Regions from separate parts of the Vibrio scophthalmi genome, predicted to be linked through region 3. Evidence: predicted binding sites of a transcription regulator. Region 3 holds the regulator's gene; each other region holds the start of a gene.

Region 1 (3,288 bases), 200 kb from region 3:
GGTCGAAGATGATGTCTTCTGGCGGGAAACCTACTTCATCAACCAAGATGCGGTAGGCGTTGGTACAAATCTCAAGTTTGCGCTCGCGAGTCTCAGCTTGGCCAACTTCATCAAATGCCATGACAATAATCGCCGCGCCATAGCGACGAACAAGCTTAGCTTGAGCGACAAACTTTTCTTTGCCTTCTTTCAGCGAAATCGAGTTAACGATGCCTTTGCCTTGAATGCACTTTAAGCCCGCTTCAATGACTTCCCACTTAGAGGAGTCAACCATGATGGGCACTTTGGAAATTTCCGGCTCCGATGCACACAGGTTCAAAAAGCGTACCATACAGGCTTCGGCATCAATCATGCCCTCATCCATATTGATATCGATGATCTGTGCACCGTTTTCAACTTGCTGACGCGCAACATCGAGCGCTTCTTCGTACAGCTCTTCCTTGATTAAGCGTTTAAAGCGAGCAGAACCGGTCACGTTAGTTCGCTCACCCACATTTAAGAACAAGGTATCTTTCTCGATCGTTAAAGGCTCTAAACCTGATAAACGACACGCAACTGGCAAATCCGGTAATGCTCTTGGCGTCACACCTTCTACGGCTAGCGCCATTTGACGAATATGTTCAGGTGTTGTGCCACAACAACCACCAATCAAGTTTAAGAATCCGCTCTGCGCCCACTCAGTCACATGTTCAGCCATATCCACTGGTGATAAATCATACTCACCAAACGCATTAGGCAGACCAGCATTTGGGTGGACTGAAACAAAGGTTTCCGAGATACGCGATAGCTCAACCACATAAGGACGCAACTCATCAGGGCCTAACGCACAGTTCAGGCCAAACGAAATAGGTTTAACATGACGAAGAGAGTTATAAAACGCTTCTGTCGTTTGCCCAGAGAGGGTACGCCCAGAAGCATCGGTGATCGTACCGGAGATCATCACTGGCAGTGAATACCCTAGCTCTTCAAACACCGTTTCTACCGCAAACGCACACGCTTTGGCATTCAGAGTATCGAAGATCGTTTCAAGTAAAATGAGATCCGCACCACCTCGAATCAGCGCATGAGTCGACTCTGAATAAGCTTCGACCAGCTCATCAAAACTCACATTGCGATAACCAGGATCGTTAACATCTGGAGAGATCGAACAGGTTCGGTTAGTTGGGCCTAACACACCTGCGACATACCTTGGTTTATCTGGTGTCTTAGCCGTCCATTCATCCGCGGCCTCACGAGCAAGTTTAGCCGCAGCGAAGTTAATCTCTGCACTCAGGCTTTCCATGTCGTAATCGGCCATGGCAATAGTGGTCGCATTAAAAGTATTGGTTTCGAGAATATCCGCACCAGCTTCCAGATAGTCGAGGTGAATATCTTTAATCAATTTCGGCTGTGATAACACCAACAGATCATTGTTCCCTTTGAGGTCACAATGCCAATCCGCGAATCGCTCTCCACGGTATTCTTGTTCTTCTAATTTGTAATCTTGAATCATGGTGCCCATGCCACCATCAATCAATAAGATACGTCGCTTTAGTTGCGCCTCGATCTGTTGTCTTATTTTGCTTCCCACAGTACAGCCTCATTCCTTTGTGTATGACACCATCCTATCACACAATTCAAAGGAGTCTAGACGTCTAAAATAGTTAATCCCTAACAGCACCATGACGAAATAATATTTGCCATTTGCTCATCTTAGGCACAGAATTCTTATTCACAATTTGTTACACAAGAGTCCAAATATGTCCGTCTACTACACTCTTTGTTTTTTATCTGCCGCCGCGATGCTTATTGCTTTTATCAACAGCAAAATCGGCAAGATGCAAACAACCATCGCGATCACCGCGGGATCAATGATGCTTTCATTACTCATCTTGATTGCAGGCCAAAATGACTGGTTTCAATTGACGGAAATTGCGACTCACACCATGTCGAGTATTAACTTTGAAGATTTCTTGCTTAAAGGCATTTTAGGTTTTCTACTGTTTGCCGGTGGTCTTGGGATAAAATTACCAAACCTTAAAGATCAGAAATGGGAAATAACCGTATTAGCCTTAGGTGCTACGCTGTTCTCTACCTTCTTTATTGGTTACGCTCTATTTGGTTTTTGCCAACTTATCGGCATCAAATTTGACCTCGTTTACTGCCTGCTGTTCGGTGCACTTATTTCTCCAACCGATCCCATCGCCGTTCTTGCCATTGTAAAAAAACTCAATGCACCAAAACGCATCTCAACTCAAATTGAGGGAGAATCGTTATTTAATGACGGCTTTGGTTTAGTCATTTTTGTGACCATCTATACCATTGCATTTGGCAATGAAGCACCAACGCTAAGCAGCGTCTCTATGCTATTTGTTCAAGAAGCGATTGGCGGCATTGCTTATGGCCTACTACTAGGCTTAGTGTTCCACTATCTGATCTGTGCAACGGACGACCACTCAATGGAGTTGCTATTAACCATCGGTATACCAACCGCAGGTTATGCATTGGCTGACATTCTTCACGTATCCGGCCCTCTGGCGATGGTGGTCTCAGGTATTATGATTGGCAACTGGACGCGCTATATTGGCTTTTCAAAAGAGAGTGAAGATCATCTCGACCATTTCTGGGAATTGGTCGATGAGTTCTTTAATGGCGTACTGTTCTTACTTATCGGTATGTCGATGCTGCTATTCAAATTCCACCAAGAAGACTTCATTCTAATGGCGTTTGCCATTCCATTGGTCTTAACAGGTCGCTTCCTCAGCGTATTTTGCTCTTATATAGGCTTTAAACGTTATCGAACCTATAATCCTTGGTCTATCCCTATCTTAACCTGGGGCGGCTTACGTGGCGGCTTAGCGCTCGCCATGGCACTATCGATTCCTGCAGGCATTTGGGTTATCCCAGAAAAACAAATCGATGTAAGAGAAATTATTCTGGTCATGACATACGCCGTCGTTGTTTTCTCGATTTTGATTCAAGGGTCGACCATTACCCCAATGATTGAAAGAGCGAAAAAAGCAGAAGTAAAAATAGAATCATAAATCATATCAAAAATAAAAAAGGCAGCCTCGGCTGCCTTTTTTATTGTAATCGTATTGCTCACACTAATCTTTAGGTAGCTTTTAGATCATCGTAACCCAAAAGCCCTAATATGGCTTAACGCTCAACTTTTTCAACAATCGGTTTCACCTTGCTGGCTTGTTGCTCATTCAAAGCACGACGGACACGCATTGTGATAAAGCCCAATAACGCGGTAACAAAAGTGATCACTGGGGCCGCCATTAAAGCCATCGTCACTAACTTGCT
Region 2 (3,288 bases), 610 kb from region 3:
GCACTTCTAGAAGCGCACCTTCAATCAAGCGAGCGACAAAAGGAATCGCACCAATAGTAAGTGGAACGATCGCGGCGGTCGTGCCAATAAACGTACCGACTAACAGTTTGGTCACTGGAATAATGGCGACCATTAAAACCAGAAATGGAACAGAACGACCCACGTTCACTACTGCGCCAAGAATGCTGTTTAGCTTGGTGTTTTCCAGTAAGCCGCCTTTTTTAGAGGTATGCAGAATCACACCAAGTGGAATACCGACTGCAAAGCCAACCACACCAGAAACCGCGACCATATAGAGCGTTTCCCATGTTGCACCTAATAACAAATCTGCGTTAAGGCTTAGCCATTGTGAAAATGAATTAAAGGACATAGCCAAGCACCTCAACTTTTACATTATGCTCACGTAAGAATTCGATTGCGTTATTATCGTCTGCTTCACTACCAAACAATTCAGCGACCATCATGCCGAATTTAACCCCACCCGCATAATCCAGATCAGAGCTTAAGATGTTGGCATCAATATTATATTTACGGGCAATCTGGCTCATTAGCGGAGCATCCACGGTTGCGCCAGTAAACTCTAAACGTACTAACGGGTAGCTGCCTTCTACACGAGTCGGTTGCAAACGCACTTGATAGTCTTCCGGAATAGAGAGATCTAACGTTGAGCGAATAAACTGGTGCGCGAGTTCGGTTTTTGGATGAGCAAAGATCTCTCCAACCGTACCTTTTTCGACTAACTCACCACCGCCGATGATCGCCACTTCATGACAGATACTTTTCACCACATCCATTTCATGAGTGATCAATAAAATGGTGATTTTGAGTTTGCGGTTAATCTCGCGTAACAATTCTAATATTGATTGTGTCGTCGCTGGATCAAGTGCGCTGGTTGCCTCATCACACAGTAGAACCTTCGGATCAGAAGCAAGCGCGCGAGCAATCGCTACACGTTGTTTTTGACCACCACTAAGATTGGCAGGATATGTTTCGTGCTTGTCTTCAAGACCGACTAATTTTAGTAGTTCAGAAACTTTGGTTTGAATGTGCTTTTTGTCTTTACCTGCTAACTCGAGTGGTAAGGCAACATTGCCAAATACAGTACGAGAAGAGAGTAGATTAAAATGCTGGAAAATCATGCCGATGTTACGGCGCGCTTCGCTAAGCTGCGATTTAGTTAATGCCGTCAATTCGACGCCATCAATAATAATTTGGCCGCTGGTTGGAACTTCGAGCATATTGACGCAGCGGATCAGTGTACTTTTACCGGCACCAGACGCGCCAATCACGCCAAAAATAGTCCCCTGAGGGATATTCAGATTGATGTCTATTAAGGCAGGAATTTCCTTCTTACCTTGATAGAAAATCTTATTAACTTGGTTGATTTCAATCATTGAGAACCCTGCTTTGGCTCGAAATAGGAACAGTAGATAATGTTGAGCTACATCTCATTTATCAGATGATGCTATGGGTTTGTTGAATTTGTGTCAATAGGTATTTTTACGTCTAGACGTCTATTTGAACGTTTGCATGCAAACGTTCAGGAATTAGATCGTGATGAAAGAAATAAAGCGTGCAATAATTCTGAATAAATAAAGTAGATAGAGAAGCAAATTGTGGCTAAACCAGCAGTCTTTTTAGATCGTGACGGTGTGATTAACGTTGATCATGGCTATGTACATGACGAACATGACTTTGAATTTATTGATGGTGTCTTTGAGGCAACCAAAAAATTGAAAGAGATGGGTTACCTACTTGTGCTTGTTACCAACCAATCCGGTATCGCACGCGGCAAGTTCAGCGAAGAACGTTTTGAGTCGCTCACTCAATGGATGGACTGGAACTTTGTCGATAATGGCGTTGAGCTAGATGGCATTTACTATTGCCCGCACCATGCAGAGCATGGCGTAGGGGTCTACAAAGAAGATTGTGATTGCCGTAAACCAAAACCAGGTATGTTTATTTCTGCCCGCGATTTTTTAAAGATCGATATGGCGAATTCAATCATGGTGGGTGATAAAGCAGAAGATATGATGGCAGCAGAAGCCGCTGGTGTCGGCACAAAATTATTGGTTCGTACTGGTAAGCCGATCACCGAACAGGGAGAAAAGCTTGCAACAGCAGTACTGGATAGTATTGTGAATGTCCCTAACTATCTAAACAAATAGACTATTATATAAAGGCTGCAATTGCGGCCTTTATTTTTACAGGAGGTAAACATGGTCAAACTCGGTATTCTTGCCACGACAGTGCTGGTATTAGCAGGCTGTGCGGGCAGTGACAGCCAAACATCAAGCAATGATCCTAATCAGTATCAATATGATTGCGATAACCAGCATCAATTTTCAGTGACCTACTTAATTGAAGATCAAGCTGCTTTAGTCCGTGTTCTCGATATTGATTACGCTTTGGTGCAAGCCCCGGCTGGTTCTGGTACGCGCTATATATTGCCTGAAAATACCCTCTCTGAAGTTATGCCCGTCACGCTTTATACCAGAGGCGATAATGCGCGTTTAGAGTATGGCCGAGAGGTTTATCAAAATTGTAAAACCAACTAATACTAACACCTAGCTGAGGTGATAGAATGAGCCTCAGCTAACCATCTTCTTATTCCCGCCATTGAACTCATTGTATGACCAAAAAACTGACTATTTTAGATATTGCCCGCTTGTCTGGTGTTGGTAAATCAACCGTTTCACGCGTGTTGACCAACGATCCTAAAGTGAAGCCAGAAACTCGAGTGAAAGTGGAGCAGGTGATAGCTGATTCTGGTTATGTCCCTTCTAAATCAGCCCAGTCGATGCGTGGCGGCAGTCAGAGAGTGGTGGGTGTCATTATCTCTCGTTTAGATTCGCCATCGGAAAACAAAGCGGTGGGTAGTATGTTGCAAGTACTTTATCAAGCGGGTTATGACGTGGTGATCATGGAGAGCCAGCTTGATAGTGAAAAAACAACCGAACACTTAAGCGTACTTAAACGTCGCAATGTTGATGGTGTGATTGTGTTTGGCTTTAGTGACTTTGATCTTACTCAACTCGAACAATGGCAAGGTCGGGCGGTGGTGATTGCGATGGATACCAAACAGGTATCGTCGATTAACTATGATAACCATGGCGTCATTTGTCATGCCTTGGCCTTTTTGCGCCAGCAATCGCTTGATAGGATTGCGTACATTGGGGTTAACCCAAGTGACCGAACTACGGGTAAGCTACGTTTAGATGCTTATTTGGAATGGTGCGAACACCATGCATTGAGTGCTAACTATCAAACTGGCGATCTGCATCACGA
Region 3 (3,288 bases):
CCTCTCATTTGCCTCTTTTCACACCCTCTCTTTAGCATTTTGTGATCGATCTGGTCTTATCAGCTAACAATCGGCCTACAATAGCAATATCAATCGCAATCCTCGCTATGCAGCTTGACTTGCTTCCTCTAGAATAACTTTTGCTTAACAATTGCCACAAAAGAATCAATACAAAATAGAGAGCCTAGCCTTATGTCAGATGACCATTCCCAAGAGTTAACCGCTGAAGAACAGTTCCGCCAACAAGCTTTGGATTATCACGCCCTACCAACGGCGGGTAAAATTGCGGTTGAGCTAACCAAACCGGCGGAAACGGCTTTAGATCTTGCCCTAGCCTATAGCCCTGGTGTGGCTGAACCTGTGCGTGAAATCGCGCAAAATCCAGATAACGTTTATAAGTACACCGCAAAAGGCAACATGGTCGCGGTGATCTCAAACGGCACGGCAATTCTTGGTTTAGGTAATCTTGGTCCTTTGGCATCAAAGCCTGTTATGGAAGGTAAAGCGCTGCTCTTCAAACGCTTTGCTGGCTTAGATTCGATTGATATTGAAGTCAAACACCGCACGATTGAGGAGTTTGTTGATACGGTGGCAAACATCGCTGATACCTTTGGTGGCATCAACTTAGAAGACATTAAAGCGCCAGACTGTTTTGAAATTGAAAAGCAGTTGATTGAACGTTGTGATGTACCCGTCTTCCATGATGACCAACACGGTACGGCAATTGTTACCGCGGCGGGCATGTTGAACGCCGTTGAACTGCAGGGCAAAAAACTCGAAGATGCGACCATCGTTTGTTTGGGCGCTGGCGCGGCTGCGGTTGCGTGTATGGAGCTACTGATCAAATGTGGCGCCATGCGCGAAAAAATCTACATGTTAGATCGTAAAGGCGTGATCCACACTCGTCGTGATGATTTGAACGAATATAAAAAGCTGTTTGCCAATAACACTGATAAACGCACGTTAGAAGATGTGATTGAAGGTGCTGATCTGTTCCTTGGCGTATCAGGCCCTAATCTACTCCCGCCTGAAGCGCTAAAACTGATGGCGGATAAGCCAATCGTCTTTGCCTGCTCTAACCCTGACCCGGAAATCAAACCGGAACTGGCTCATCAAGTGCGTGATGATTTAATCATGGGTACGGGCCGTAGTGACTACCCGAACCAAGTAAACAACGTACTGTGTTTCCCGTTTATTTTCCGCGGCGCATTAGATGTCCGTGCCAGTGAAATCAACGACGAGATGAAATTGGCCGCAGTCGATGCAATTCGTCAACTCGCGAAAGAACCTGTACCAGTTGAAGTACTTAAAGCGGCGGGTGTCGAATCTTTGGAATTTAGTTCAAGCTACATCATTCCAAAACCAATGGATCCTCGCCTGCTGCCTCACGTGGCTAAAGCGGTTGCTCAAGCGGCGGTTGATTCGGGTGTCGCGCGTATTGAAATGCCTGAAGGGTATATGGGTTAGAGAAGCGAGAAGCGAGAAGCGAGAAGCGAGAAGCGAGAAAGGCTAAAGGTGATGCTCTCGATTCTCAAATCTTTTTCACTAAAAACAAAAAACCGCAGTTAAACTGCGGTTTTTTTATTTCTGGTTGGAATGGTGCTCGCTCCAACAAGAACAAGATTAGTCATCAAAAGCTTCAAATTCGATGCCCATCGCGGTCATCAATTGCTTGGCTTCCGTTGGAATATCATCTGGACGATCTTTTCTTAAATCTTCATCCGTTGGTAGCGGCTGACCTGTGTAAGCATGCAAAAATGCCTCGCAAAGTAGCTCACTGTTTGTAGCATGGCGTAGGTTATTGATCTGACGGCGAGTACGCTCATCAGTTAAGACCTTCAATACTTTTAATGGAATTGAAACGGTAATTTTTTTTACTTGTTCGCTTTTCTTTCCATGTTCAGCGTATGGACTTATGTATTCGCCATTCCAGTCTGCCATTGCGCACCTTCACATTGTAGTTAGATTTAAATTTTGCTATCCGTAATTTTAGCGGCTTTTAAGGCTACAAGCAAAGACATATAGACGTCTAGATGTATTGACGGCTCAAAAAATGAGAAGTAAAGTAGAGTAAATGGATTGTGAATGCGTTGTATCAAGCAATAACTCGAGGAAAAAGAGCATTGCTAACTGATCAACCTATTCGTACTGACAAGTTAATATTGTTCGGAAGGAAACACATATGAGCACCCGCAAACCAGCCACTATCGCCGTTCGCACTGGCATTGAGTCCGACACCCAACACCACGCGGTAGTTCCACCGATCTACCTGTCGACCAATTATGGTTTCCCAGCTTTTGGTGATGTCCCTAAGTACGATTATACCCGTTCTGGTAATCCAAATCGCGGTTTATTAGAACAAACTTTGTTCGAGCTGGAATCCGGCAAAGGCGCGGTAGTGACCAACTGTGGTACATCCGCTTTGAATTTGTGGGTGACAACCTTTCTTGGCCCGGATGATCTGATTGTTGCCCCGCACGATTGTTATGGCGGCACCTACCGACTGTTTAATACTCGTGCGCAAAAGGGCGACTTTAAAGTCCTGTTTGTCGACCAGTCCGATCCGCAAGCACTCGCAGAAGCTTTAGCTCATAAGCCAAAATTATTGCTGATTGAAACACCATCGAACCCATTGGTGCGCGTGGTCGATATTGCTCAAGTGTGCCAGCAAGCTCATCAAGTAGATACCTTGGTTGCCGTCGACAATACCTTTTTGACACCAGTGTACCAAAAGCCTCTCGAACTGGGCGCAGACTTTGTTATCCACTCCACTACCAAATTTATTAATGGCCACTCCGATGTGATCGGCGGCGTGGTGATCACCAAAACTGAGCAACATGCAGAAGATCTTGCATGGTGGGGGAACTGTATTGGCGCAACCGGCACACCTTTTGATAGCTACATGACTCTACGTGGCATACGTACACTCGGTGCACGTATGCGCAGCCATGAAGAAGGCGCAACACAGATTCTCGACTATCTGAAAAAGCACTCGCTGATTGAGCGTATTTATCACCCTAGCTTGCCGGAACATCCTGGTCACGAAATTGCTCTCAAGCAACAATCAGGCTTTGGTTCGATGCTGAGTTTTGAATTTGCAGGCAATTTTGAGCAGCTCAAAACCTTCGTTGGCGCTTTACAACTCTTCTCACTCGCCGAATCTCTTGGCGGTGTAGAGAGTTTGATTTGTCACCCAGCCTCAATGACTCACCGCGCGATGGGTGAAGCCGCGCTGGCTGAAGCAGGCGTATCACAACAATTATTGCGTTTATCGGTAGGCTTAGAAGA

The links. Region 3 encodes MetJ, which represses methionine synthesis genes. Its sites were predicted from a motif close to TTAGACNTNTANANGTCTAA; they were not measured.
Region 1: the regulator MetJ is predicted to act here: its motif matches at 1,619-1,638, upstream of metH (methionine synthase).
Region 2: the regulator MetJ is predicted to act here: its motif matches at 1,499-1,518, upstream of metN (methionine ABC transporter ATP-binding protein MetN).

What each region holds. Positions count from the first base shown of each region.
Region 1 covers NZ_CP134271.1:1,797,460-1,800,747, reverse strand. Annotated here, with positions in the region: gene metH (methionine synthase) at 1-1,570, opposite strand, end outside; gene RJD38_RS08250 (cation:proton antiporter) at 1,740-3,023, shown strand; gene RJD38_RS08245 (DedA family protein) at 3,139-3,288, opposite strand, start outside.
Region 2 covers NZ_CP134271.1:2,208,461-2,211,748, forward strand. Annotated here, with positions in the region: gene RJD38_RS10110 (methionine ABC transporter permease) at 1-370, opposite strand, end outside; gene metN (methionine ABC transporter ATP-binding protein MetN) at 360-1,394, opposite strand; gene gmhB (D-glycero-beta-D-manno-heptose 1,7-bisphosphate 7-phosphatase) at 1,617-2,168, shown strand; gene RJD38_RS10125 (MliC family protein) at 2,220-2,558, shown strand; gene treR (trehalose operon repressor TreR) at 2,633-3,288, shown strand, end outside.
Region 3 covers NZ_CP134271.1:1,598,481-1,601,768, reverse strand. Annotated here, with positions in the region: gene RJD38_RS07315 (malic enzyme-like NAD(P)-binding protein) at 193-1,467, shown strand; gene metJ (met regulon transcriptional regulator MetJ) at 1,624-1,941, opposite strand; gene RJD38_RS07305 (O-succinylhomoserine (thiol)-lyase) at 2,183-3,288, shown strand, end outside.